Regions from separate parts of the Micromonospora desertarenae genome, predicted to be linked through region 3. Evidence: predicted binding sites of a transcription regulator. Region 3 holds the regulator's gene; each other region holds the start of a gene.
What was found. The regulator HrcA, encoded in region 3, represses chaperone genes, less so after heat shock. The targets are predictions, from matches to a motif close to GGTTNGCACNCTCNNNNNGAGNGTGCNAACC.
Positions count from the first base shown of each region.

Region 1: groES (co-chaperone GroES) is a predicted target of HrcA. The motif match lies at 1,736-1,766, and genes of this name have one in related genera.
Region 2: groL (chaperonin GroEL) is a predicted target of HrcA. The motif match lies at 2,017-2,047, and genes of this name have one in related genera.

Region 1 is NZ_JAXCFQ010000005.1:522,566-532,097, reverse strand. Features, by position in the region: gene SM577_RS14060 (THUMP-like domain-containing protein) at 1-156, opposite strand, end outside; gene SM577_RS14055 (DUF397 domain-containing protein) at 571-762, opposite strand; gene SM577_RS14050 (helix-turn-helix domain-containing protein) at 753-1,553, opposite strand; gene groES (co-chaperone GroES) at 1,899-2,213, shown strand; gene groL (chaperonin GroEL) at 2,284-3,933, shown strand; gene SM577_RS14035 (molybdopterin-dependent oxidoreductase) at 4,111-5,727, shown strand; gene SM577_RS14030 (WhiB family transcriptional regulator) at 5,927-6,310, opposite strand; gene SM577_RS14025 (helix-turn-helix transcriptional regulator) at 6,565-7,392, shown strand; gene SM577_RS14020 (DUF5319 domain-containing protein) at 7,535-7,945, opposite strand; gene guaB (IMP dehydrogenase) at 8,131-9,532, shown strand, end outside.
Region 2 is NZ_JAXCFQ010000002.1:295,905-305,436, forward strand. Features, by position in the region: gene SM577_RS04360 (GNAT family N-acetyltransferase) at 1-129, opposite strand, end outside; gene SM577_RS04365 (cold-shock protein) at 349-552, shown strand; gene SM577_RS04370 (hypothetical protein) at 650-1,969, shown strand; gene groL (chaperonin GroEL) at 2,244-3,866, shown strand; gene SM577_RS04380 (hypothetical protein) at 3,924-4,169, opposite strand; gene SM577_RS04385 (GNAT family N-acetyltransferase) at 4,258-5,184, opposite strand; gene SM577_RS04390 (S8 family serine peptidase) at 5,286-7,931, opposite strand; gene SM577_RS04395 (glycerol-3-phosphate dehydrogenase/oxidase) at 8,011-9,532, shown strand, end outside.
Region 3 is NZ_JAXCFQ010000021.1:57,238-66,769, reverse strand. Features, by position in the region: gene SM577_RS30195 (16S rRNA (uracil(1498)-N(3))-methyltransferase) at 1-166, opposite strand, end outside; gene dnaJ (molecular chaperone DnaJ) at 252-1,394, opposite strand; gene hrcA (heat-inducible transcriptional repressor HrcA) at 1,468-2,490, opposite strand; gene SM577_RS30180 (DUF4870 domain-containing protein) at 2,706-3,365, shown strand; gene hemW (radical SAM family heme chaperone HemW) at 3,408-4,631, opposite strand; gene SM577_RS30170 (enoyl-CoA hydratase-related protein) at 4,650-5,456, shown strand; gene SM577_RS30165 (hypothetical protein) at 5,649-6,512, shown strand; gene SM577_RS30160 (phytanoyl-CoA dioxygenase family protein) at 6,733-7,638, shown strand; gene SM577_RS30155 (MOSC domain-containing protein) at 7,720-8,367, opposite strand; gene SM577_RS30150 (carbohydrate ABC transporter permease) at 8,452-9,282, opposite strand; gene SM577_RS30145 (carbohydrate ABC transporter permease) at 9,306-9,532, opposite strand, start outside.

The DNA of each region.
Region 1 (9,532 bases), on a different contig from region 3:
CTGGGTCAGCGCGGCGGCGGCCAGCCCGGCCGGGACCCCGGCCGAGCGGAGCGCCGACGCCGCGGCCAGCGGGTCGCCGCCGGCCATCTCGGCCGCCGCGGCGAGCGCGGCCGACCCCTCGGCGGTACGCAGGGCGGCGAGCTGATCCAGATCCACCCGGCCATTGTCCCGGCCCCCGTTCCGCCTCCTACGCGTGCCGGTCATGTCGGCGCTGTCCCGTTCTCCCGCGGCCCGCCCGTCGGCAGGGCCCTCACAAGCCGCCCGGGCCGTCCCGTCTCGCGCGGCTGCGGTGGCGGCGGCGCCATGTCGGCGATGTGGGGGTGTTGCGGGAGGTCTGATGCCGGCATGTCGCCGATCTGGTGTCGATCATGGAGTGGCCGGGAACGTGGCATCCCCCGTGTCGCTGTGGGGTGGCGCGGAACGCGGGGGATGGTCGGCTGCTGACTGGTGCTGGACAGCCGGGTTGGTGCTGCCGGGCCGGTGCGCGGCCACGCTGGCGAACCCGGACCGGCGCCGGCCCGTGTCGCCCCTCGGCGCAGGGGAGGCGCGGCTCGCCCTCGAACGGGTGGGTCAGCGGCGGGTCGGGGTGGCGGTGACGAAGGCCCGCCAGTTCGCCGGGGCGAAGGTGAGCGCCGGGCCGGTCGGGTCCTTGCTGTCCCGGACGGCGACCACGCCGGGCAGGTTGTCGGCGACCTCGACGCACGCGCCGCCGTTGTTAGTGCTCCGGGAGGACTTGCGCCAGGCGGCGCGGGTCAGGTCCATGTCTTGGCCACTTCCTCGATCAGCCGGGCGGACTGCCGGCAAGGCAGTGCCTCACCCGTCACAGTCTCCCAGCGTCGTTCGAGGGCGGCAACGTCGTTAGGGCTGTCCACGGTCAGCCCACGGAGCTGGTTGTCCAGGTGGATCAGCTCGGCGCCGCTGGCGAGCCGGGCCAGGATGAACGAGCCGCCGAGCCCGGTGTGCCAGGGGGATTCCGCTGGCACGACGCGGACCTGCACATTCGGCTCCGCGCCGACGGCCAACAGGTGCGTCATCTGGTCGCGCATGGTGGCCCGATCGCCGACCTGCCGCCGCAGCGCCTGCTCGTCCAGGACCGCGACGAACTGGGGCCGCAGGTCGCCGGTCAACACGGCTTGCCGGGCCAACCGGGTCACCACCCGCGCCTCCAACTCGTCAGCGCTCAGCTCCCCGCCCACCCCGAGCATCGCCCGGGCGTACTCCTCGGTCTGGAGCAACCCGGGCACCGCGGTCGCCTCACTCCACCGCAGCGCCACCGTCTCCCGCTCGATCTCCTCCCAGGGGCGGAACCAGTCAGGCGCGGCGTGGAGCCGGATCAGCTCCAGCATGGCGACGAAGAGACCGCCGGTGTCCAGCACCGCGTCGACCCGGGCCAGGTAGTCCGGCTGGACCGGGCGTTCGCCGATCTCGACGGCGCTCACCTGCGACGACGAGTAGTTGATCAGCTTGCCCAGCTCCTCCTGGCTGAGCCCGCGCGCCTGGCGGGCCCGGCGGAGCTGACCCCGCAGGAACGTCAGTGTCGGTACCCGGGACATCGGTGCTCCCTCCCCTCGGCATCCGCGCCGGCACCGGACAGTAGGGGGTTGACCACGCTGCGGCGAGGCGTTGCCGGCGTGTCGCGGTATCCCGTGGCGGAACAGTGGCGGGACAGTGGCGACACGAGGTTCGGGCGCGTTGGCACTCTCCTTGACGGAGTGCTAGCCGAGGAATAACCTGCGATTAGCACTCTCACCCTGAGGGTGCCAGCTTCCGGGCCGCTCGGTCCGGGGCTGAACGCCAGGCGGACCGGCACCCGCGACGACGGCCCCGCCCGGTGGCATGTGGCAGATTGACGCTGGTCGGCATGCCGACCGGTAACGAAACCAGTACCCCAGGAGGGTATGCCCGTGACTACCGCGACCAAGGTTGCGATCAAGCCGCTCGAGGACCGGATCGTGGTCCAGGCGAACGAGGCTGAGACCACCACGGCGTCGGGCATCGTGATCCCCGACACCGCCAAGGAGAAGCCGCAGGAGGGCACCGTCCTCGCTGTCGGCCCGGGCCGGATCGACGACAAGGGCAACCGCGTGCCGATCGACGTCAAGGTCGGCGACACCGTCCTCTACTCGAAGTACGGCGGCACCGAGGTCAAGTACGCCGGCGAGGAGTACCTGGTGCTCTCCGCCCGCGACGTCCTCGCGGTCATCGAGAAGTAAGCAACCGATCAGTGTCGTTGCCCCGGTCCGGCTCGCCGGGCCGGGGCAACGTCGCTTCGAAGGGACATCCATGGCGAAGATCCTGAGCTTTTCGGACGACGCCCGGCACCTGCTCGAGCACGGTGTCAACGCCCTCGCGGACGCGGTGAAGGTCACCCTCGGCCCGCGCGGGCGCAACGTCGTCCTGGACAAGAAGTTCGGTGCGCCCACGATCACCAACGATGGTGTGACCATCGCCAAGGAGATCGAGCTCACCAACCCGTACGAGAACCTCGGCGCGCAGCTGGTCAAGGAGGTGGCGACCAAGACCAACGACGTCGCCGGCGACGGGACCACCACCGCGACCGTGCTGGCCCAGGCGATGGTCCGCGAGGGCCTGCGCAACGTGGCGGCCGGCGCCAACCCGACCGGCCTCAAGCGGGGCATCGACGCGGCGGCCAACAAGGTCTCCGAGGCGCTGCTGGCCCGCGCGGTCGAGGTGTCCGACAAGAAGGCGGTCGCGCACGTCGCGACGGTCTCGGCGCAGGACGCCGCCATCGGCGACCTGATCGCCGAGGCGATGGAGAAGGTCGGCCGCGACGGCGTCATCACCGTCGAGGAGGGCTCCACCCTGCACACCGAGCTGGACGTGACCGAGGGTCTCCAGTTCGACAAGGGCTTCATCTCGCCGAACTTCGTCACCGACGCGGAGGCGCAGGAGGCCGTCCTCGAGGACGCCTACATCCTGATCACCACGCAGAAGATCTCGGCGATCGAGGAGCTGCTGCCGCTGCTGGAGAAGGTCCTCCAGAACAACAAGCCGCTGCTGATCATCGCCGAGGACGTCGAGGGCCAGGCGCTGTCCACCCTGGTGGTCAACGCGATCCGCAAGACCGTCAAGGTCTGCGCGGTGAAGGCCCCGGGCTTCGGCGACCGCCGCAAGGCGATGCTGCAGGACATGGCGATCCTGACCGGCGCCGAGCTGGTCGCCCCGGAGCTGGGCTACAAGCTCGACCAGGTCGGCCTGGAGGTGCTCGGCACCGCCCGCCGCGTGGTGGTGGACAAGGAGAACACCACCATCGTCGACGGCGGCGGCCAGGCCAGCGAGGTCGCCGACCGGGTGGCCCAGATCCGCAAGGAGATCGAGGCCTCGGACTCCGAGTGGGACCGGGAGAAGCTCGCCGAGCGGCTGGCCAAGCTCTCCGGCGGCATCGCCGTCATCAAGGTGGGCGCGGCGACCGAGGTCGAGATGAAGGAGCGCAAGCACCGCATCGAGGACGCCATCGCGGCGACCAAGGCCGCGGTCGAGGAGGGCACCGTCCCCGGCGGTGGCGCCGCCCTGGCGCAGATCCTCTCGGCGCTCGACGACGACCTGGGCTTCACCGGCGACGAGAAGGTCGGCGTCTCGATCGTGCGCAAGGCGCTGGTCGAGCCGCTGCGCTGGATCGCCCAGAACGCCGGCCACGACGGCTACGTCGTGGTGCAGAAGGTGGTCGGCAAGGAGTGGGGCCACGGCCTCGACGCGGCCACCGGCGAGTACGTCGACCTGGCCGCCTCCGGCATCGTCGACCCGGTGAAGGTGACCCGCAACGCGGTCAGCAACGCCGCGTCGATCGCCGGCCTGCTGCTCACCACCGAGAGCCTCGTGGTGGAGAAGCCGGCCGAGCCGGAGCCGGCCGCCGCCGGTCACGGCCACTCGCACGGTCACGGCCACAGCCACCAGCACGGCCCGGGCTTCTGACCCGGTAGTACGACCGGTCCGGGGCACACCGTCACGCCGACGGTGTGCCCCGGCCGCGTTCCCGGCCCGGCGCGGGCCGGCGACGGTCGGGCGGGCGCGGCTCGCCGCCGCGCGGGACGGATTACGGAACGCTGACGTGGCTACCGGCCGGGCCGGGCGATCGGAAAGACTGGCCCGATGAGCACCACGACACGCCGGTACGCCGCGCTGGCCGGGTTCACCGCCGCCGCGGTGGCGATCGGCTCGGCCGAGCTGGTGGCGGTGCTGACCGGCCCCCGCTCGGCCCCGCTGGTGGCGGTCGGCGGGCTGGTCGTGGACACCGTTCCCGAGCCGCTCAAGCAGCTCGGCATCGCGCTCTTCGGCACGTACGACAAGATCGCGCTGCTGGTCGGGACGGCGCTGCTGCTCGGCGCGGTGGCCGCGCTGCTCGGGGTGCTGGCCGTCCGCCGGCTGGCGGTCGCCCTGGCCGGCATCGCGGCCTTCGCGGCGCTCGGGGTGGTCGCCGCGCTGACCCGGGCCGGCGCGGACCTCGCCGACGCCCTGCCCGCGCTGCTCGGCGCCGGGGCGGGGGCGCTGGTGCTCTGGCTCTTCGTGGCCGGCCCGCTGGAACTCGACCCGTGGCCCTGGTCGCCGCCCGAGCCACTGCCCGCCACCGCGCACCCGGCCAGCCCGGGGCCGACCGGGGCAGCGGACGCCGAGCCGGCCGAGCCGTTGGAACACACCGATCCGGAGTCGCGGCGGCGGTTCCTCACCGGGGCCGGGGTGCTGCTCGGCGCGGCCACCGTGGCCGGGCTGGGCGGGCGGTGGCTGGCCGGGCGGCGGGGCGTCTCGGCGGCCCGGGCGGCGGTGCGGCTGCCCGCCCCGGTCTCCGCCGCGCCGCCGGTGCCGGCCGGGGCCGACCTGTCGCTGACCCAGCTCGCGCCCTACGTCACGCCGAATCTCGGCTTCTACCGGATCGACACCGCGCTGGTGGTGCCGCAGGTGGACCCGGAGACCTGGCGGCTGCGCATCCACGGGCGGGTCCGCCGGCCGCTCACGCTCAGCTTCGCAGACCTGCTGGCCCGGCCGCTGGTCGAGCGGTACGTGACCCTGGCCTGCGTGTCCAACGAGGTCGGCGGCGACCTGATCGGCAACGCCCGCTGGCTGGGCGTGCCGCTGAAGGACCTGCTGGACGAGGTGGAGCCCGAGGAGGGCGCCGACCAGGTGGTCGGGCGGTCGGTGGACGGCTGGACCTGCGGCACCCCGACGGCGGTGCTGCGCGACGGGCGGGACGCCCTGCTGGCGGTGGGCATGAACGGCGAGCCGCTGCCGGTCGAGCACGGCTTCCCGGTGCGGATGGTGGTGCCCGGCCTGTACGGCTACGTCTCGGCCTGCAAGTGGGTGACCGAGCTGGAGCTGACCAGCTTCGCCGACTTCGACGCGTACTGGGTGCCGCGCGGCTGGTCGGCGCAGGGGCCGGTGAAGACCCAGTCGCGGATCGACAGGCCCCGGGAGGGCAACCGGCTCACCGCCGGCCCGATCACCGTGGCCGGGGTGGCCTGGGCCCAGCACCGGGGCATCCGCCGGGTGGAGGTCCGGGTCGACGAGGGCCCGTGGCAGGAGGCGGACCTGGCCGCCACGGTCTCGGTGGACACCTGGGTGCAGTGGTCGTGGCGGTGGGACGCCACACCAGGCGAGCACACCCTCCAGGTGCGGGCGACCGACGCCACCGGCGAAACCCAGACCGCCCGCCGCCAGGACGTCGCCCCCGACGGCGCCACCGGCTGGCACACCGTCCCCCTCACCATCCGCTGACCCCCCCGAGTCCCGGTTGATCATGAGGTTGACGGCGTAAGTCGAGATCGACACCGCCGTCAACCTCATGATCACCGGGGGGCGGGGGCGGGGGCGGGGGCGGGGGCAGGGCAGGGCGGGGCGGGGTGGGGGCGGGGCGGGGGCGCAGTGCGACGCCACGCCCGGGGGGCGTGGCGTCGCGGTGGGTGCTGGGGGTGGGTCAGGCGATCTTGCGTTGGGCGGGGACGGCGGTCTTGTGCGGGCGGCCCAGGCGGGCCTCCAGGCGGGCCACGTCGACCCGGGTCTGCCGGCGGTCGGCCAGGTCCTCCCAGCCCATGGCGAGCAGGCGCAGCCGCTCGGACTCGCTGAAGCCGCCCCACACGCCGTACGGCTCGCGGACCGAGAGCGCGTGCGCCGCGCACTCGGCGCGCACCGGGCAGGTGCGGCAGACCGCCTTGGCACCGGACTCGCGGCGCAGGCGGGAGGAGCCGCGCTCGCCGTCGGGGTGGAAGAACTGGGCGCTGTCGCGGCCCCGGCAGGCACCGAGCCGCTGCCAGTCCCACAGATCGACGATGGGTCCGGGCAGTCTACGTACGTTCGACATCAGCACCCCTCCTCCCGCGCGGCACCGCGAGATCCTTCTGGCCGGCTAACCGGGCGGCGGGCCGCGCTGGCGCACCGTTCCCGGCCTGGACCTCCCGGTACCCGAGCTTTTGCCGACTCACACTTCTGTGATCGAAAACTTCCGGCAACTTGCGGCATATGCCCTAACTGTCGGAAAAGTTCGGAGGATTGCCGGGAACCCCCTCGGGGGTGCGCCCGGTCATGGTCTGCTCATTGGCGGAGAGGAGACCCACTGTGCGTACGGTTCTCGTGTGCGTTCGGACACCGCTCGCCGCCCAGCACCTGACCTCGGCGGCGGCCCGGCTCGGGCTGTCCGCGGTGGTGCGGACCGCCGTCTCCGATCCCGAGGTGATGCTGCGCCTGGCCGAGCGGCCGGCCGACGTGGTGCTCGCCGACACGGCGCTCACCCGGCCGGACAGCGCCGGCTTCGTCCGCCGGGTGCTCGCCCGCGCGCCGCAGGCCGCCGTGGTGCTGCTCGGGGCGGAGGAGTCGGAGGCGGCCGCCGCCACCATCAGCGCCGGCGCCCGGGGCCTGATCCAGGGGGTCGACCACGACCTGACCAGCGCGGTGGCCAAGGCGCTGCTGCTGCTCTCCGCCCCCGGCCGCGCGGCCCGGCACCGGATCACCGACCCGGCCCGGGACACCGCCGCGGTCGGCGGCCCGGGTCGCCCGGCGCAGGGCGGCCGGCCGTCGGGCGAGCCCAACCCGACCTGGCCGGCCGGATCGGCCGAGGGGGCCGGCGGCGCCCCGGCGGTGGTGCCGGTGCAGCGCGGTGACGACCCGGCCGAGCCGGCCGCCGGCGAGCCGGAGGAGGCCGCGCCGGAGCCGCGCCGCGGCGCGCCGGCCAACCGGTCGAACCGGGCGCCGGTCGGGCTGACCGAGCGGGAACTCCAGGTGCTGCTCGGCATGGCCGAGGGCAAGAGCAACGCGGAGATCGGCCGGGAACTGTTCGTCTCGGAGGACACCGTCAAGACGCACGCCCGCCGGCTCTTCCGCAAGCTCGGCGCCCGGGACCGGGCGCACGCGGTGGCCGCCGGCTTCCGGGCCGGCCTGGTGGCCTGACCCGCCGCGACCGCCGTCGCCCGCGGGTCCGGGTCGAGTCCGGTGCCGCCGGGACCTACTCGCTGAGCTGCACCGCGTTGGACGTCCACGCGCGGGGCCGGGCGGGCTGCCGCGCCGGGCCACCGGAACCGCCCACTGGGCGTCAGTCGGCGGAGCCGGGCTCGTCCTCGGTGCCCTCGGTCAGGGTGTCGTGCACCCCGTCGGCGTAGCCCCGGGCGTAGTCCCAGGTGACGTAGTGGTCCGGATCCGGGTCGTAGGCCGGCTCGTGCACCCGGGGACGGCCGGAGCTGAGCAGGTGGCGCAGGTTGCCGCGGAGCAGGTCCCAGTCGAAGTAGTGCGGCTCCCGGCAGTCCTCACACTCGATCACCAGCCCGCGGATCCCGATCGGGGCCAGCAGCGCCTGGTAGATCTCCAGGTCGGCGAGATCCTCCAGCACGTCCTGGCGCTCGCCCTCGGTCAGCGGGTCGAGCGGGGCGTCGTCGCCGGGATCGTGCAGGCCCGCTGCCGGATCGGCCGGGTCGCCGTTGAACGGGTCGATGGGCTCGTCGTGCACACCATCACCGTAGACCTCCCGCAGCGGCGACGCCCGCCCCCCGGCCGGCGGTGTCCGCGCCCGCCGCCGGCGGGTCCGGCCCAGGTCACTGGGTACGATGGGGCGACGCGCCGTCACCCGGCGTACGCCGGTGCCCGTCCGCGCCACCTCGCTGAAGCCCGTCCGAGCAGCTCAGGGGAGCAATCGTGGAAATTTCGCCCAGCACCGACCTGTCGAGCGGCGCCGACCACGGCGAGCTGGGCGGTCACCTGCCGGAGCTGCCCGCCGGCTCCGCCCGGGTGGTGCCGCTCGGGCTGACCTTCGACGACGTGCTGCTCCAGCCGGGCGAGTCGGACGTCGTGCCGAGCCGGGTGAACACCGTCACCAAGCTCACCCGCAACATCAACCTCAGCGTGCCGCTGCTGTCCAGCGCGATGGACACGGTGACCGAGGCGCGGATGGCGATCGCGATGGCCCGCCAGGGCGGCATCGGCGTGCTGCACCGCAACCTCTCCCTGGAGGACCAGGCGCTCCAGGTCGACCTGGTCAAGCGCTCCGAGTCGGGCATGATCACCAACCCGGTGACCGCCAGCCCGGAGGACACCCTGCGCGACGTCGACGCGCTCTGCGGGCGCTACCGCATCTCCGGCGTGCCGGTGGTGGACGCCGAGGGCCAGCTGGTCGGCATCGTGACCAACCGCGACATGCGCTTCGTCTCCGACCCGGCCACCCCGGTCCGCGAGATCATGACCCGGACCCCGCTGGTCACCGCCCCGGTCGGGGTGAGCAAGGAGGACGCGCTCGGCCTGCTCCGCCAGCACAAGGTGGAGAAGCTGCCGATCGTCGACGACTCCGGCAAGCTGCGCGGGCTGATCACCGTCAAGGACTTCACCAAGAGCGAGCAGTACCCCAACGCCACCAAGGACGAGGCGGGCCGGCTGCGGGTTGCCGCGGCCGTCGGGGTGGGCGAGGACGCGTACAAGCGGGCCCGGGCGCTGGTCGACGCCGGCGTCGACGTGCTGATCGTGGACACCGCGCACGGCCACCAGCGGGCCGTGCTGGACATGGTCCGCCGGCTCAAGAAGGACGTGGGCATCGAGATCGTCGGCGGCAACGTGGCCACCTACGCCGGTGCGAAGGCGCTGGTCGACGCCGGTGCCGACGGGGTGAAGGTCGGCGTCGGCCCGGGCGCCATCTGCACCACCCGGATCGTCGCCGGGGTCGGCGTACCGCAGATCACCGCGATCATGGAGGCCGCCCGGGCCGCCCGCCCGGCCGGCGTGCCGGTGATCGGCGACGGCGGCATCCAGTACTCCGGCGACATCGCCAAGGCCCTGGTGGCCGGCGCCGACACGGTGATGCTCGGCAGCCTGCTGGCCGGCTGCGAGGAGAGCCCCGGCGAGCTGATCTTCATCAACGGCAAGCAGTACAAGGCGTACCGCGGGATGGGCTCGCTGGGCGCTATGCAGTCCCGTGGCCAGGGCAAGTCCTACTCCAAGGACCGCTACTTCCAGCAGGACGTGCTCGCCGAGGACAAGCTCGTCCCGGAGGGCGTGGAGGGCCAGGTGCCCTACCGCGGGCCGCTCGCCACGGTCGCCCACCAGCTCG
Region 2 (9,532 bases), on a different contig from region 3:
CTCCAGGAACGCCAGCGGCGCGTCGGCCAGCATCTCCAGGCGCAGCGCCCGCATCCGGGCGGCGTCCCGCGGCCGGACCCGTCGAACCTCCGCCACCCGCCGGCCCGGCCCGCCCGGATCGCTGGTCATGCCCGCATGCCTATCACAACGACGGACGACGATCCCGCCGAGTCCGCGATCATTCGGAATATGCCCGATTTGTGGTCGTGCACCGTAGTCACGCCTCGTGTAGCGTGCGATTTCGGTCACCGTTTCAGCGGCCGTCGCCGATCGCCGAACGGTGGCCCCGGGATGCCGGCGTGCCGGCCTCCGGGTTGTGGTACGCCGCGCAGAGTGAGGAAGTGCACCGTGGCACAGGGCACCGTGAAGTGGTTCAACGCCGAAAAGGGCTACGGCTTCATCGCCGTCGACGGCGGGCAGGACGTCTTCGTCCACTTCTCCGCCATCGAGATGGACGGCTACAAGGCGCTGGACGACGGCCAGCGGGTGGAGTTCGAGATCGCCCAGGGCCAGAAGGGGCCGCAGGCCGAGCGGGTGCGCGTCATCGCCTGATCCGGCGCCCCCACGTTCCGACGCGCCGGGGGGCTGCGGTGCGGCCACCGCACCAGGAAAGATCGTGAGCCGTTCCAGCTCTCGCTGAGGAGGGTTCATGTCCGACCAGCCGCCCCCGGACGCGTCGTCCCCCAACCCCGGCACCCCCGGAGCGGGCGACCCCGCTCCGGGTGCCAACCAGCCGGCGGAGCCGTCCGCTGCCGGCCGGCCCGGGGAGCCGACCGCGCCGCCGCCTCCGGCGGCCCAGCCGTGGGACGCCACCGCGCCGCAACCGCCCGGCGCCACCGGCCCGGCCGCTCCGCCACCGTCCGGCGCCCAGCCGGCCCAGCCGTGGGACCCGGCCGCGCCGCCACCCGCCGGGGCGCAGCAGCCTCCGTCGTGGGATCCGGCCGCGCCGCAACCGTGGCCGGGCGGCGGTACCCCGTACGGTCCGCAGGGCTGGCCGCCGGCCGCCGGCGGGCCGGGCTGGCCGACGCCGCCCACCGGCGGCTTCCCGACCGGCGGGTACGGCGTGCCCGGGTATCCGCAGCCGGCGCCCGGGTACCCGGGCTGGTACCCGCCGGGCTACGGCTTCGACCCGACCGACCCGCTGGTCACCCCGCCCGGGGCGGGGGTGTCCGGCTGGTTCGACCGGTGCGTCGGCGCGATCCGCCGCGGCTGGCGGCTGCTGCTGCCGATCCTGCTGCTCACCCAGGTGCTGCCGGCCGCGGTGCTGTCGGTGATCAGCCTGGCGGTCGACCCGACGGCCGAGTGGGACGCCACGGTCGGCCAGGACCCGGACGCCCTGCCGGACACCTTCCTCACCGACCTGGCCACCATGCTCGGCGTGCTGATCGGCGGCAGCCTGCTCTTCGGCCTGGTGCAGAGCGTGGGGTGGGCCGCCGGCAGCTGGGTGGTCGCCCGGCAGGCGGCCGGCGAGCCGGTGGGGCTGGGCGCCGCGCTGCGGTACGGGTTGCGCCGGGCGCTCGGACTCTGGGGCTGGACCCTGCTGATCGGTCTGATCGTCGCGCTCGGCACCTGCCTCTGCGTGATCCCCGGCATCTACTTCGCGTTCGCGTTGAGCATGGCCGGCCCGGTCTGGCTCTTCGAGCGGCAGGCCCCGATCGGCCGGGCCTGGCGGATGTTCCACGACCGGCTGGGCCTGCTGCTCGGCCGGGTGGCGATGGTGGTGGCGGCGGTGATCGTCGGGTCGATGGTGGCCGGGGTGGTCGAGGCGGTCGGCACGCTGCCGTTCGGCATGACTCCGCTCGACTCCGCGGGCTCGGCGGTCGGCGTGATCATGGTCATCCTGGTGGCCGCGGTGCTGGCGCTGCCGGCACACGTCGTGCAGCTCGTCGGTCTGGTGGTGACCTACGCCGAGCAGCGCGCCCACGAGGGCCCGGTGAACGCCGCCCGGCTGGCCGGCGAACTCGGCTGACCGGGGCGGTCGTGCTTGCACTCGCCCAGTGAGAGTGCTAAACAAGTCATTGGCACTCGCAACCTGTGAGTGCCAATGGTCGGGGCGGTGGGGCCGCGGCCACGCCGGTGGGACAACCGCCGGCGAGGCACGTGGCCGGTCGTCGCGGGCTATCCGGCCCGGCCGAGGAGGCGTCGCCGTCGTCCGGTGGCGACGTCCCAAGGTGCGTACACCAGGCGGCCCATCCGGGACACACACTCGGGTGGCCCGTGAGTGTCCAGGAGGACAACGCCGTATGGCCAAGATGATCGCGTTCGACGAAGAGGCGCGCCGCGGCCTCGAGCGGGGCATGAACCAGCTCGCCGACGCCGTGAAGGTGACCCTCGGCCCCAAGGGCCGCAACGTCGTGCTCGAGAAGAAGTGGGGTGCCCCCACCATCACCAACGATGGTGTGAGCATCGCCAAGGAGATCGAGCTCGAGGACCCGTACGAGAAGATCGGCGCCGAGCTGGTCAAGGAGGTCGCGAAGAAGACCGACGACGTGGCCGGTGACGGCACGACGACGGCGACCGTCCTGGCCCAGGCCCTGGTTCGTGAGGGCCTGCGCAACGTGGCCGCCGGCGCCAACCCGATGGCCCTGAAGCGGGGCATCGAGGCCGCCGTGGCCAGCGTCTCGGAGGAGCTGCTCAAGCTCGCCAAGGACGTGGAGACCAAGGAGCAGATCGCCTCCACCGCCTCCATCTCGGCTGGTGACACCAGCGTCGGCGAGATCATCGCCGAGGCGATGGACAAGGTCGGCAAGGAAGGCGTCATCACCGTCGAGGAGAGCAACACCTTCGGCCTGGAGCTGGAGCTCACCGAGGGTATGCGCTTCGACAAGGGCTACATCTCCGCGTACTTCATGACCGACCCGGAGCGTATGGAGGCCGTCTTCGACGACCCGTACATCCTGATCGTCAACAGCAAGATCTCGTCGGTGAAGGACCTGCTCCCGATCCTCGAGAAGGTCATGCAGTCGGGCAAGCCGCTGCTGATCATCGCCGAGGACCTGGAGGGCGAGGCCCTGGCCACCCTGGTGGTCAACAAGGTCCGTGGCACCTTCAAGTCGGTCGCCGTCAAGGCGCCGGGCTTCGGTGACCGCCGCAAGGCCATGCTCACCGACATCGCCATCCTCACCGGTGGCCAGGTCATCAGCGAGGAGGTCGGCCTCAAGCTGGACGCCGTCGGCCTCGACATGCTGGGCCGGGCCCGCAAGGTCGTGGTGACCAAGGACGAGACCACGATCGTCGACGGTGCCGGTGACGCCGAGCAGATCCAGGGCCGGGTGAACCAGATCCGGGCCGAGATCGACAAGAGCGACTCCGACTACGACCGGGAGAAGCTGCAGGAGCGGCTGGCCAAGCTGGCCGGTGGCGTCGCGGTGATCAAGGTCGGCGCGGCCACCGAGGTCGAGCTGAAGGAGCGCAAGCACCGCATCGAGGACGCCGTGCGCAACGCGAAGGCCGCCGTCGAGGAGGGCATCGTCCCGGGTGGTGGTGTCGCGCTGGTGCAGGCCGGCAAGACCGCCTTCGACAAGCTGGACCTGACCGGCGACGAGGCGACCGGCGCGCAGATCGTCAAGATCGCGCTGGACGCTCCGCTGCGGCAGATCGCCGTCAACGCCGGCCTCGAGGGTGGCGTGGTCGTCGAGCACGTCCGCAACCTGGAGGCCGGCCACGGCCTCAACGCCGCCAACGGCGAGTACGTCGACCTGCTGGCCGCGGGCATCATCGACCCGGCCAAGGTGACCCGCTCGGCGCTGCAGAACGCGTCGTCGATCGCGGCGCTGTTCCTCACCACCGAGGCCGTCGTGGCGGACAAGCCGGAGAAGACCCCGGCCGCCCCGGCTGGTCCGGGTGGCGGGGACATGGACTTCTGAGTCCAGTTCCGACCGGAAACGGGGCGGGCCGCTGACGCGGTCCGCCCCGTTTCGTCGTCAGGTGGGCAACGGGCGCTGGTTACGCCGCTTCTGTGCCCGGTCGTACGGCGGCCGGACCTGGATCGGCGCGTCGACCATCTCCAGCGGCTCCTCCACCTCGGCCGGCTCGGTGCCGGCCATCTCGGCCAGTTGTTCGGCGTCGCCGTAGTCGAGCCGGTCGAACGGCAGTTGCCCGGGGAGTTCGCCGACCGGGGTCCAGGTGACGGGCTGGACGTCGTCGGTATGTTCGTCGTCCGTGGTCATGGCTGCCTCCTCTACCGAAACGGTAGGAGGCGGCGGTCGGCGCTGCGGGTGAACGGCGTTATCGGGATCTATGTCCGGTTCGCCTCGGTCAGGGCTGGATCGTCCGGCGGTACAGGAAGAAGACCCGCTCGATCCGGGCGCCCGCGCTGCCGGAGTAGAACGGCACCGGCCCGACCCAGCCGATCTGTGCCGCCGCCAGCCCGGCCGCGTGCTGGTCGCGCAGGCAGCGGCGCAGCAGCACCCCGCCGATGCCGGAGCCCTCGGCCGCCGGGGCGGTGCCCATCGGCCCGAACCAGCTCGGCCGGCTCGACCCGTACGCGGCGAAGCCGAGCACCTCGCCGTCCCGCTCCGCCAGGTGGCAGCCCGCCCCGTCCCGGCCGACCGAGCCGAGCAGCTCGGCGTCCCAGGCCCCGCCGAAGGTGGACCGGGCGAACGCGGTCAGCGCCGGCAGGTCGGCCGGCTCGGCCCGGCGTACGGTGACGCCCTGCCCGGCCAGCCGCCGCTCGGCGTCCTCGGTGGACCGCAGCGCGGGCGACCCCTCGTACGACAGGTCGGCGGTCATGTTCCAGGCCGTCCGGTCCTGCCGGTAGCCGAGCGCCAGCGCGGCGCAGACCGCCGGGGTGTACCGGACGTCGATGCCGGGCCAGGCGTAGTAGGGCGGGTTCCCGGCCAGCAGCACCTCGGTCGCGCCCAGCGCGGCGAGCCTGCGCTCGGCGTGCCCGAGCAGCGCCCGCCCCACGCCCCGGCGCCGCGCGCCCGGGTCGACCGCCACCAGGTCCACGTGCCCGAGCCGCTGGTCGGCGCTGCCGACCGAGCAGATCAGCGCACCCACCAGCTCCCCGCCCCGGTACGCGCCCAGCGCGACCACCGGCCGGTCCGCGCCGGCCCGGGTCCATAGGGCGGCCACGATCTCGGCGGCCTCGGCCGCGTCCTCCGGCAGGTCCAGCGCCCGACGGCACAGCTCCACCACGGCCGGCGTCCGGTCGGCGCTCAGCTCGACGATCTCCGCGTCCATGGTGGCCGACCCTAGATCACCGGGTACCGGGGCGCGCAAGGGCCGCACGGGAACCGCCGGCGGCCCGGAGCCCGGCGCGGCCGGGTCCGCCCGGCGGCGGCTCAGGAGCGGGCGGCCCGGACGGCGGCGTACGCGTCGACCAGACCGGCGCCGGTGACGTTCCGGTCGCCCCCGCAGGAGTCGGCCGGATCGCCGGAGCGGTAGCTGGCGATCGCCGGGGTGGCGGTGTCCCGCAGGATCTGCCGGGTCCGGGCCAGGTCGCCGACCAGCGCCGGGTTCGCCGACCACATCAGCGCCACCACGCCGGCCACCTGGGGGGTGGCCATCGAGGTGCCGTCGAGCCGGGCGTACCCGCCACCGGGCATCGCGGAGACCACCTCGGCGCCCGGCGCCACCAGGTCCGGCTTGGCCGCGCCACCCGGCGCCGGCCCGCGGGAGGAGAAGCTGGTGACCCGGCGCTGCCGGTCCACCGCCCCCACGGTCAGCACGTCCGGGTAGGGCGCGGGCGGGTCGTCGATCGACCCGCAGTACGGCCCGGTGTTGCCGGCCGCGGCCACCACCAGGATGCCGGCGGCGTCCAGCGCGGCGGTGGCCGGGCGGAGCACCCGGGGGTCGCAGCCCTCGACCGACGGGCAGCCCCACGAGTTGGTGAGGATGTCCGGCGCGCGGGCCGGCCGGCCGTCGGTGAACGGGTCCCCGCCGGGCGGGAAGGGCGCCAGCATGAACTGGAGGCAGTCCAGGTAGTACGCCGGATTGCCGAGGTTGCGGTCCAGGTTGACGCAGCCCACCCACTGCGCGCCGGGGGCCACCCCGACGCCGCCCCGGCCCACCGCGCTGCCCACCGTGTGGGTGCCGTGCCCGCCCCGGTCGGCCGGCGCGCGGCTGCCGTTCCACGGGTCGTACCAGGAGTCGTCGCCGCCCCGGAAGCCGCCGGCCAGCGCCGGGTGCCCGCCGTCCACGCCGGAGTCGGAGCTGCCCACCACGACGCCGGAGCCGTCCACACCGAGCTGGGACCAGACCCGGTCCGCGCCGATCAGCCGGATGTTCCACTCCGGGCCGGTCGGGGCGGCGACGGTGCCGCGGCTGGTCCCGGCCGGCGCCGGCAACGGTCGCAGCCGCTGGCTGACCAGCACCCGGTCCACCTCCGGCCGGCCGGCGAGCCAGGCCCGCACCGCCGGGCCGCCGGCCACCTCGACCGCGTTGACCAGGTAGTAGGAGGTGTACGGCAGGCGCAGCCGGCCGAGGTCGCGGCGCAGCTCGGCCTGGCTGCGATCGGCGGTGGCCACCAGCCGCCGGTAGACCTCGGCCGCGCGGGCGTCCCGGCCGGCCCGCCCCGGCGTGCCGGCCGGCAGCCCGGTCAGATCGGCCTGCTCGCGCAGCACCACCAGCAGCCGCTCGCCGTGCAGGCCGGGCTGGCCCGGGCCGGCGGCCACCACCCCGGCCGCGACCAGCACGGTCGCGGCGGTCACCGCGGCCACCCGGCGGCTCGGCGTGCGGCCGCGCGGCCGGGCCAGCAGCACCCCGTACGCGACGGCCAGCAGGGCCGCGACGGCGAGCCCCGCGCCGGCGGCGGCCGCCACCCAGAACGGCACGTCGCGGGTGTTGGTGAGGACCAGGGTGATCTCTTCGGGATCGGTGAAGGCCAGCGGGCCGAACACGGCGAGCCCGACCAGCCAGCCGGTCGGGGTGCGGTCGGCAGCTTGGCCGGCGCCGGGGCGGCGGGCCGCCGCCTGGAGGGCGGCCAGCGCGAAGCCGGCCGGCGGGAGGGTCAGCAGCAACGGCAACTGCGCCCCGGACTGGCCCACCCCGGCGGCCAGCAGCAGCAGTGCCACCCCGGCGACCAGCCCGCCGACCAGCACCAGCCGGGCCGGCCGGGGCGGCTCGCCGACCGCGAACGGGGCCCAGAAGCCGGCGTCCAGCAGCGCCCCGGCCAGCGCGCCCAGCGCGGCCGCCGCGAGCGCGGCGAGTCCGGTCTCCAGCGGCCCGCCGAGCGCGCCCAACCAGACCCAGGGCAGCAGCAGCACCAGCCCGCCGGCCACGCCGAACAGGGTGAGACCGCTCGGCCGGCGGCCCCGGCCGGCCCACGCCGGCTGCCCGCCGGTGCCCGCCCTTCCCGGTCCCGCCGTTCCCGGTCCCGCCGTTCCCGGCCCCGCCGGGTCCAGGCCGCCCGGCCCCGCCGCCGGGTCCGGGCCCTCGCCGGGGCCGGCCGCCGCCGGGTGCGCCGCGGTCGGGGCGCCGCCGGTCGGGGTCGGGCCGGCCGGCGCCGGAACGCCCGGGCCCGTCGGAGGCGGGCCGGTCACCGCGCGCCGGCGGGCCAGCCGGGCCAGGACGGCGGCGGCCAGCGCGGCGGTGCCGGCCAGCGCCGCCAGGTACGCCTCGTGGTGCACCGGCGGGATGGCGCGGAGCAGCCCGAGCGCGGCGAGCACCAGCACCCCGGCCAGCCAGGCGCGACCGGTGGCCCGGACCGCCGCCGAGCGGGGCAGCAGGGCCAGCAGCAGCGCGGGCGTGCCGGCCAGCAGGACGGCCGGCAGGCCGAGCACCGGCCAGAGCCAGACCAGCCGGTCCAGCCCGCTGGCCAGCAGCACCTGGTCGGTCAGCCACCCGCCGGCCTGGGTGAGCACCGCGCAACCGACGATCCAGCCGCCGGCCAGCGCGGCCGCCACCACCGCCCACGGGCTGGGCCGGGGCGGCACCGGCGGGGGCTGCGGCACGTACGGACCGGTGGGCGACGGGGGACCGACCTGCATCCCCAGACAGTACGGCCCGAGCGCCGCCTGCCGGCGGAGTGCCCGGGACGGTTACGGTGGACGGGTGCGCGACCCGAACGTGTCCCGATCAGTCGCCGGTCAGCTCTCCCCGGAGCGCCGCGCCGACGACCTGCGCCGGCTCCGGGCCGAGCGGTTCGACGTGCTGGTCATCGGGGGTGGGGTGACCGGTGCCGGTGCCGCCCTGGACGCCGCCTCGCGCGGGCTGAAGGTGGCCCTGGTGGAGGCGCGCGACTACGCCGCCGGCACCTCCAGCCGCTCCAGCAAGCTCATCCACGGTGGCCTGCGTTACCTGGAGCAGTTGGAGTTCCACCTGGTCCACGAGGCGCTCACCGAGCGCGGCCTGCTCGCCACCCGGTTGGCGCCGCACCTGGTCCGGCCGGTCCCGTTCCTCGTCCCGCTCCCGGCCGGCCGGGGCGTCCGCGACCTGCCGGGGCGGCTCTTCCGCCGCTCCTACTACGGCGCCGGGGTGGCCACCTACGACGCCTTCGCCGGCGTCTTCGGCGGCGGCCGGGGCATGCCGCTGCACCGCCACCTGACCCGCGAGGGCGCCCGCCGGGTCTTCCCCAGCCTGAAGGCCGAGGGGCTGGCCGGCGCGATCCGCTACTACGACGGGCAGGTCGACGACGCCCGGCTGGTCGTCACCCTGGCCCGCACCGCGGCCAGCCTGGGGGCGACCGTGGTGAGCAGCGCCCGGGCCGTCGGGTTGATCCGGCAGGCCCGCGAGGTGACCGGGGTCCGGGTCCGCGACCTGGAGGCGCCGGCCGGTTCGCCGGGCGCCGAGTTCGAGGTGCAGGCGCGCACCGTCATCGCCGCCACCGGGGTGTGGAGCGACGACATGTCCCGGATGCTCAACGACGTCGGGCTGCGCCCCGGCATCCGGGTCCGCGCCTCGAAGGGCGTGCACCTGGTGGTGCCCCGCTCCGCGATCACCGGCGAGACCGGGCTGATCCTGCGGACCGCGACCAGCGTGCTCTTCGTCATCCCGTGGGGCGGGCACTGGATCATCGGCACCACGGACACCGACTGGCGACTCGACCGGTCCCACCCGGCCGCCTCCGCCCGTGACATCGACTATCTGCTCCAGCAGGTCAACACCGTGCTGGACCGGCCGCTCACCCGGGACGACATCGAGGGCGTCTACGCCGGGCTGCGGCCGCTGCTGGCCGGCGAGGCCGACTCCACCTCCAAGCTCTCCCGCGAGCACGCGGTCTTCGAGCCGATGCTCGGGCTGCTGCTGGTCGCCGGGGGCAAGTACACGACGTACCGGGTGATGGCCTCGGACGTGGTCGACCGGGCCGCCCGCCGGCTCGGCGGCGTACGCCCGTCGCGCACCGCCGACCTGCCGCTGCTCGGGGCGGACGGCTACGCCGCGATGTGGCGGGACCGGGCCGACCTGGCCCGCCGGCACGGCGTCCCGGTGGGGGTGGTCGAACACCTGCTGGAGCGGTACGGCACCCTCAGCCTCGACCTGCTCGCGCTGGTCGACGCCGACCCGCTGCTCGCCTCCCCGCTGGCCGGCGCACCGGAGTACCTGGCCGCCGAGGTGACCTACGCGGCCCGGGCCGAGGGGGCGCTGCACC
Region 3 (9,532 bases):
CGGCGGTGACCACGGCGGTGGCCGTGCCCCCGTGCCCGTCGGCGAGCAGCAGCTCCTCGCCGACCCGCAGGCGCTGCACCGTGGCGGCGTGGTGGCCCTCCGGGCCGTCGAGGGTCAGCGAGTCGGTGGTCGGCAGCGACTCGACCAGGAACAGCGGCGCGGACACGGGATCAGGCTATCGGCAGCGCCGCCGGCCGGGGCGGTGAGGCGGCCGCGCCGCACCCGGGGTGCGGCGCGGCCTGCCGGCCGGCTCAGGCGTGGCCGTTGAAGGCGTCGCGCATCCGGGAGAAGAAGCCGCCCTGCTTGGTCAGCTCGGCGACCTCCTCGCCCCGGGTCTTGGCGAACTCGCGCAGCATCCGCTCCTGCTCGGCGTCGAGCTTGGTGGGGGTGCGCACGTCGAGGTGGACGTAGAGGTCGCCCCGGCCGGTGCCGCGCAGGTGCGGCACGCCCCGGGCGCGCAGCCGCAGCGTGCTGCCCGGCTGGGTGCCCGGCTTGACGTCGACCGTCTCCTCGCTGTCCAGCGTCTTGATGGTCAGCCGGGTGCCCAGCGCGGCGGCGGTCATCGGCACGGTGACCCGGCAGTGCAGGTCGTCGCCCTTGCGGGAGTAGACGTCGTGCGGGCGCTCGTGGATCTCCACGTAGAGGTCGCCGGCGGTGCCGCCGCCCGGGCCCACCTCGCCCTGCTGGGCCAGCCGGATCCGCATGCCGTCCTCGACCCCGGCCGGGATCTTCACGGTCAGCGACCGGCGGGTGCGGACCCGGCCGTCGCCGGCGCAGGTCGGGCAGGGGTGCGGGATGGTGGTGCCGTAGCCCTGGCAGACCGTGCACGGGCGGGCCGAGACGACCTGGCCGAGGAAGGTGCGCTGCACCGACTGCACCTCGCCCCGGCCGCCGCACGCCTCGCAGGTGGCCAGGTGGGTGCCGGCGGCGGTGCCGGCGCCGGAGCAGGTGGTGCAGAGCACGGCGGTGTCGACGGTGATCGGGGCCTCCACGCCGAACGCCGTCTCGTGCAGGTCCAGTTCCAGCCGCAGGATCGCGTCCGCGCCCGGCCGGGTACGCGGCCGCGGCCCGCGGGAGCCGCCCGCGCCGCCGAAGAACGCGTCCATGATGTCCTGGAAGCCGACGAACGGACCGGCGCCGCCGGGGCCCCCGGGGCCGCCCGGGCCCCCGCCGCCCGGTGCGAGCGGGTCGCCACCCAGGTCGACGATCTGCCGTTTCCGGTCGTCCGAGAGGACCTCGTACGCGGCGTTGATGTCCTTGAACTTCTCCTGTGCCTCCGGGTCCGGATTGACATCCGGGTGGTACTGCCGCGCCAGCTTGCGGTAGGCGCGCTTGATCTCGTCGTCGGAGGCGTCCCGGCTCACGCCGAGAATGCCGTAGTAGTCCCTGGCCACTGCGTTCCGTGTCCTCATGTTCGTCTCGCGTTGCGCCGGTCGCCGGCCGGAACCGGCCGTCGGTTCTGCCTGGTCAGTTCTGGGCCAGCAGGTCGCCCACGTAGCGTGCCACGGCCCTCACCGTGGCGATGGTGCCGGGGTAGTCCATCCGGGTCGGCCCCAGCACGCCGAGGCCACCGACGATGGTCGAACCCGGTCCGTAGCCGGTGCTGACCACCGAGGCGGCGCGCAGGTTGTCGATCTCGTTCTCGTCGCCGATGCGGACCCGCAGCGTGCTCGGCTCGACCTCACCGATGAGCTTGAGCAGCACGACCTCCTCCTCGAGCGCCTCGAGGATGGGCCGCAGCGAGCCCTGGAAGTCGAGCAGCCCGCCCCGGGTGAGGTTGGCCGTGCCGGCCAGCGCGATCCGCTCCTCGTGCCGCTCGACCAGCGTCTCCAGCAGCACGGTGGAGAGGGTGGCCATCGCCGGCCGTAGGTCGGGCGTGGCCTCGTCGACCAGCGCCTGCACCAGCGGCGGGGTCTCCGACAGCCGGGTGCCGACCAGCTTCTCGTTGACCAGCCGGCGCAGGTCGAGGACGTCGTCGGCCGGGATCGGGCCGGGCATCTCGACCAGCCGCTGCTCGACCCGGCCGGTGTCGGCGATCATCACGAGCATCAGCCGGGTGGTGGAGATCGGCACCAGCTCCAGGTGGCGCACCGAGGAGCGGGCCAGGCTCGGGTACTGCACGACGGCGACCTGCCGGGTCAGCTGCGCCAGCAGCCGCACCGTGCGGTGCACCACGTCGTCGAGGTCGACCGCGCCGACCAGGAAGCGCTCGATCGCCCGGCGCTCGGCCGGGCTGAGCGGCTTGACCCGGGACAGCCGGTCCACGAAGAGCCGGTAGCCGCGGTCGGTGGGCACCCGGCCGGCACTGGTGTGCGGCTGCCGGATGTAGCCCTCCTCCTCCAGCACGGCCATGTCGTTGCGCACCGTGGCCGGGGAGACCCCGAGCTGGTGCCGCTCGACCAGCGCCTTGCTGCCGACCGGCTCCTGCGTGGCGACGTAGTCCTCGACGATCGCGCGCAGCACCGCGAGCTTGCGGTCGTCGAGACCCATCTCCCCACCTCCTGTCGCACGTCGGCCGGCGGCGCACTGCCGGCGGCGCGGCGCGTCCTGGCACTCGACTGTAGCGAGTGCCAGTCTACGTCGGTGGGCCCGCCGGCGCGATGATCAAGACGGACCGCCGGTGCGGCCGCACCGACCGATCATCCGGACAAGCCGGTCGATGTCGCTCTGGTGTGTCCTTGCCGGCTGCCCCTACCGTGACGTGCATGACCGAACCGCCTCGCCCCCCGGGAGCCGACGGCCCCGGCGCTCCGCCGCCGGATCCGACCGCTCCGTCGGCCGTCCCCGGCCCGTCGGCCGGTGACGAACCCACCGCACCACTGTCCGGGGCGCCGGCCTCGGGCGGCTATCCCCCGCCCGGTGGCTATCCGCCGCCCACCGGTGACCAACCGCCGTCGGGTGGCTACCCTCCGCCAGCCGGCGCGCCCCCGTACGGTGGCTACCCGCCGCCCGGTGGCTACCCGCCGGGGCCCGGCTACCCGGCCGGTGGCGGCTACGGCCCGCCCGCCGGCTACGCCAACAACGAGGACAAGACCTGGGCCCTGATCGCCCACTTCGGCGGCGCGGCCGGCGTGATCGTCGGCGGCGGCCTGCTCGGCTGGCTGGCGCCGCTCATCGCGATGATGGTCCGCGGGCAGCAGTCGCCGAGCGTCCGCGCACACGCCGTCGCGGCGCTGAACTTCCAGCTCACCTGGACGATCGTCAGCGTGCTGAGCTGGGTGCTCACGCTGGTCACCTGCGGGATCCTGTTCTTCGTCCCGATGCTCGTCTGGCTGGTGCCGCTGATCTTCGGGATCATCGGCGGGTTCAAGGCCAACGAGGGCGTGCTCTACCGCTACCCGATGACCTACAGCTTCACCCGGTGACCCGGGCCGGCCGCTCCCCCGGCCGGCTCCGGGCAGCCCGGATCAGGGCAGCAGGTCGCGCACCACGGCGTCGGCCAGCAGCCGCCCGCGCAGGGTGAGCACGGCCCGGCCGGCCGCGTACTCGGGCGCGGCCAGCAGCCCGTCGGCCAGCGCCCGCTCGGCGCCGGCCCGGCCGGCCGCGTCCAGGCCGGCCAGCGGCAGCCCGGCGGCGAGCCGCAGCCGGAGCATGACGTCCTCGGTGTGCGCCTCGTCGGGGGTGAGCACCTCCCGGGCCAGGCCGGGCGACCGTCCGGCGGCGAGCCGCTGGGCGTACGCGGTGGGGTGCTTGACGTTCCACCAGCGCACCCCGCCGACGTGGCTGTGCGCGCCCGGGCCGAGGCCCCACCAGTCGCCGCCGGTCCAGTAGAGCAGGTTGTGCCGGCACCGGCCGGCCGGCGTACGGGCCCAGTTGGAGACCTCGTACCAGGAGAAACCGGCGGCGGAGAGGGCGGCCTCCGCGGCCAGGTAGCGGTCCGCCGCGACGTCGTCGCTGGGGTACGGCAGCTCGCCCCGGCGCATCCGGGCGGCCAGCCGGGTGCCGTCCTCCACGATCAGGGCGTACGCGCTGACGTGGTCGACGCCGGCCGCCACCACCTGCGCCAGCGAGGCGGCGAAGTCTTCCGCGCTCTCCCCCGGCGTGCCGTAGATGAGGTCCAGGTTGACGTGGTCGAACCCGGCGTCGCGCGCCTCCGCCGCGGCGGCGGTGGCCCGGCCGGCGCTGTGCGTACGGTCCAGGATCGCCAGCACCCCGGGCGAGGCGGACTGCATGCCCAGCGAGATCCGGGTGTAGCCGGCCGCACGCAGCGTCTTGAGCGACTCCGGGGTGACCGACTCCGGGTTGGCCTCGGTGGTCACCTCGGCGTCGGCGGCCAGCCCCCAGGTGCGGTCGATGCCGTCCAGGATCCGGGCCAGGTCGTCGGCGGGCAGCAGGGTCGGCGTGCCGCCGCCGACGAACACCGTGTCCACCCGCGGCGGCGGCGCGTCGCCGAGCACCCGGGCGGCGAGCGCCAGCTCGGCCAGCACGGTGTCGGCGTAGCCCTCCCGGCTCGCGCCGCCGCCCAGCTCCGCCGCCGTGTACGTGTTGAAGTCGCAGTAGCCGCAGCGGCTGGCGCAGAACGGCACGTGCACGTACACGCCGAAGCCACGCGCGCCGACCGCGCGGGTGGCGGTGGCGGGCAGCGAACCGTCGGCGGGGACGGGTTCGCCTTCTGGAAGGACGCCGGGCATGGCCACTAGTGTGCCCGCATGACCTCTCCCGACGCGCTGGTGCGGGTCGCCACGGCCCGTGGGGTGACCACCCTCACCCTGGACAGCCCGCACAACCGCAACGCGCTCTCCACCCCGCTGATGACCGAGCTGCTCGCCGGCCTGGCCGCCGCGGTCGCCGACGACGCGGTCCGGATGATCGTGCTCGACCACACCGGCCCGGTCTTCTGCTCCGGCGCCGACCTGAAGGAGACCGCCGCCGCGTACGCCAGCGGAACCGTGCCGGCGGGCATGCTCGGCGACGTGCTGGCCGCCGTCTGGGAGTGCCCGAAGCCGGTGCTCGCCCGGGTCGCCGGGCCGGCCCGGGCCGGCGGCCTCGGCCTGATCGCGGCGGCCGACCTGGCCGTCTGCGCCGAGGAGGCCACCTTCGCCTTCACCGAGGTGCGGATCGGGGTGATCCCGGCGGTGATCTCGGCGACCGTGCTGCCCCGGCTGCACCCGCGGGCGGCGGCCGAGCTGTACCTGACCGGGGACACCTTCGACGGCCGGCGGGCCGCCGAGATCGGCCTGGTCACCGCCGCGGTGCCGGCGGACGGGCTGGACGCCGCGGTGGCCCGGTACTGCGACTCGCTGGTGCGCGGGGCGCCGGCCGCGCTGGCCGGGGCGAAGCGGCTGCTGCGCCGGCCGGCCGCCACCGACCTGCGCGCCGAGATCGCCGACCTGGCCGGGATCTCCACCGGCTTCTTCCTCTCCGAGGACGGCCGCGAGGGCGTCCTGGCGTTCCGGGAGAAGCGTGCCCCGCGCTGGGTGGCCGAGCTGGACGGGGCGGCGGAGGTCGCCGGCTGAGCGAGGCACGCTCCGCTTCGCCGACGGCCCGGTGCCGCCCGGTGGTCCGGACGACCAGGTGAGACAGCGGCTGGACGGGGAACTTCCGGTCACCCGTCAGGGGCGGCGCATCCGGCGGGGCGGGGCTGAACCGGTCGGACGACCCGGAGTGGCCGTTCGGGGACGTACGCTTGTCGCGCTGTCGAACAGGGGGTGTGGGTGCGAACTCGGGCAGTCGTGGCGGGTGGAGTCGTCCTCGTGCTCGTCGCCGTGATCGGGATCCTGTACGTCGTCCGGCAGTTCGGCGAAGGCCTGCGGCTGCCGCTGGCCAGCCGCACCTGCACCGTCCAGGCCGACGGCAAGGTGGCGCTGGACGCCGACCAGATGGCCAACGCGGCGACCATCGCGGCCATCGGGATCCAGCGGGAGATGCCGGAGCGGGCGGTGGTGGTCGCGCTGGCCACCGCGTACCAGGAGTCCGGGCTGCGCAACCTCGACGGCGGCGACCGCGACTCGATCGGGCTGTTCCAGCAGCGGCCGAGCCAGGGCTGGGGCACGCCGGCGCAGATCAGCGACCCCCGCTACGCGACGAACCGGTTCTACGCGGCCTTGAAGAAGGTGCGCGGCTGGGAGCGGATGCGGGTCACCGACGCGGCGCAGAAGGTGCAGCGGTCGGCCTTCCCGGAGGCGTACCAGAAGTGGGCGGACGAGTCCCAGGTGCTCACCCGGGCGCTGCTCGGGCACGCCACCGGCGCGGTCGCCTGCTCCGTGGGGCGGGATCCGGCGATGCGGGGCACTGCCGCGACGGCGGCGCTGACCCGCGGCCTGACGCTCGACTGGGGGCTGGCGGCGTCGGCCGCCGCCACCGACCTGACCGGCCTCAGCGTGCCCGCCGCGGACCAGCGCGGCGGCTGGCGGTACGCGCACTGGCTGGTCTCCCACGCCGGCGACCACGGGGTGAAGCGGGTGCGCTTCGGCGGCCTGGAGTGGACCGCCCGGGGCGGCACCTGGAACCCGGTGACCGACGGCTCGGCGGAGGAGTCCCGGGTGGTGGCGGAGGTCTTCGCCGAGGGGTGAAGGACCCCCGATCTCCTTACCGGCAGTCACCGCACAAACCGGCATTTCCGACGATAGCCCCACCGCAGGTGGCCGGGGTATACGCACCGCACTCGTACCACTGCCCTTGGTCCGGCTGGCGCGCTCCGCGGCGAGTCGGGCATTCCCGCCCGCCCTTGCAGCGCGTTACGATCGGCGGCCTGTGCCAGCAATGGTTTCGCCTCATGGGGAGGGGTACGACGTGGCGTTCGACTACGGCGACCGGACCGGTTACGAACCGATCAGCGACACTGACCGTAAGGAGTTTCACGAGCAGGGCTTCCTGCTGCTACGGAACGTCCTGACGGAGGACCACCGGGCGGCGCTGGAGGCGGCGGTCGACCGTGTCTACGCCGAGGAGAAGGCCAAGGGCAACACCACCAAGGACGGCACCCTGCACCTGCTGGGCTTCCTGAACCGGGACGAGCTCTTCGGCGACCTGCTCACCCACCCGATCGCCTTCCCGTACATGTGGGGCCTGGCCGGGTGGAACATCTACAGCCACCACAACCACCTCGACGTGACCCCGCCGGCGCTGGAGCCGGAGAAGCCGTACTGGGGCTGGCACCAGGACGGGTACCGGCAGAACTCCGACCCGGAGACGATGGACCCGAACCTCCCCCGGCCGATGTTCTCGCTGAAGGTCGCCTACGTGCTCTCCGACCTGTCGGAGACCGGGCGCGGCGCCACCAAGGTCATCCCGGGCAGCCACCTGTGGAACTCGCTGCCCCGCCCGGCTGACACCACCGTGCACAACCCGGACCCGGAGGGCACGGTGGAGATCACCGCCAACCCGGGTGACGCGTTCATCTTCGACCGCCGCCAGTGGCACTCCCGGTCGACCAACCTGTCGACCATCACCCGCAAGATGCTCTTCGTCGGCTACACCTACCGGTGGATCCGCCCGCTGGACGAGCTGCACATCGACAAGGACGGCGAGTGGTGGGCCAACCGCACCCCGGTGCAGCGCCAGCTCTGCGGTGAGGGCACGCACACCGCCAACTACTGGGGCATCAACTGGGACGGCTACATCGACGACGAGATCCCGCTGCGCAAGGAGCTCAAGGAGCGCGGTCTGCTCGACCGCAGCATCCCCTGGCTGCGCTGACCCGACGCCGAACGGGCCCCTCCCTCGCGGGACGGGGCCCGTTCCGCTTCGCACGGCCCCGCACGCGGGACGCGGGGTGGGTCAGCGGGGGGTGCGGCCGGCGAGCCGGCGGCGCGCCTTGTCCCGGATCGACTCCGGCAGGTCCGCCGCGTCCAGCAGCCGGGGCAGCAGCTCCGGCTCCAGGTTCAGCGCCCGGAACACCTCGCCGATGGTCACCCCGTGCGCCGGGCGCTCGACCACCTCGACCGGGTCTCCCGCCCCGACCTCGCCCTCGCGCAGCACCCGCAGGTACGCCCCGGGCAGCGCGCGCACGGTGAACCGCTTGATCAGGTCGGGCAGGCCCCAGAAGCCGGCGAACGTGGTGCACGGGGTACGCGGCTTGGTCACCTGGAGCAGCACCGAGCCGATCGCCCACTGTTCGCCGATCACCGCCCCGGTCACGTCGACCGCGGAGGTGGTCAGGTTCTCGCCGAAGCCGCCGGGCCCGATCGACCGGCCCAGCTCGGCGGCCCACCAGGCGGCGTCCTCCTCGGCGTAGGCGTAGACGGCCTGGTCCGGCCCGCCGTGGTGGGCCCGCTCGCCGATGAAGTCACCGGCCACGCCCTCGGTACGGATCAGCACCGGGCCGTCCACCGGCCGCTTGTCGATGCCGCTGCGGCCGCTCGGATCGCCCGCCCACTCCGCCTCGGTCACGATGCCGAGGTTCACCGCCGCCAGCCTGCCCGTCATGGTGATCAGCCTAGTCGGGCCCGCCCCGGCACCCTCTTCCGAGATCCACTCCGGCCGCACGCCGGGGCTGCGCCGCCCCGACGCTCAGCCCTTCACGGCGCCGGCGACCAGGCCGGAGACCATCCGGCGCTGCACCAGCAGGAAGAAGATGATCACGGGCAGGGTGAACAGCGTGGAAGCGGCCATCACCGGGCCCCACGCGGTGTCGTCGCGGCCGAAGAAGAAGGTCATCGCCACCGGCAGGGTGTAGCGGTCCTGGTCGTTGATGAAGGTCAACGCGAAGATCAGCTCGTTCCAGGCGGTGATGAACGAGAAGATGCTGGTCGCCACCAGCCCGGGTGCCACCAGCGGGAAGAGGACCTTCCGGAAGATCTGCGCCCGGCTGGCCCCGTCGATCGCGGCGGCCTCCTCCAGTTCCTTGGGCACCGCGGCGACGAACCCGCGCAGCATCCAGACCGCGAACGGCAGCGAGAAGCCCAGGTAGGTGAGGATCAGGCTGGGCAGCGTGTTGTAGAGCCCGAGCCGCTGGATCATCAGGAACAGCGGGATGACCAGCGCCTCCAGCGGGATCATCTGCACCACCAGCAGCATGATCAGGAAGCTGGTCCGCAGCTTGAACCGGAACCGGGCCACCGCGGTGGCGGCGAGCAGCGCGACCAGGCCGCTGAGCAGCACGGTGGAGACCGCTACCAGCGCGCTGTTGAGGAAGAAGTCGGCGAAGGTCACGCCGGGGATCAGGTTGCCGGTGAGGATCTCCCGGTAGTGCGCCAGGGTGGGCTCGCTCGGCACCGGCCGGGGCGTGCTGGAGAAGATCTCCGAACTCGGCTTCAGCGAGGTGGCGATCATCCAGTAGACCGGGAAGGCCGCGAAGAGCGCCACCAGCAGACCCGCGCCGTTGAGGGCGATCCGCTTCACGCCTGCGCTGCGCCCGCGTCGCGTCACGCGTCCTCCTCCTGCTTGAGCACCATGCGGACGTAGAAGCCGGTCACCACGAGCAGGATCAGGGTGAGGATCACCGCGATCGCCGCGCCCAGACCGTACTTCGGCGGCGGCGAGAACGCCTCGGCGTACGAGTAGATGGAGAGCATGAACGTCGGCCGGTCCTGGGTGCCGCCGGCGAGCACGAACTGCTGGGTGAAGACCTTGAAGTCCCAGATCGTCGAGA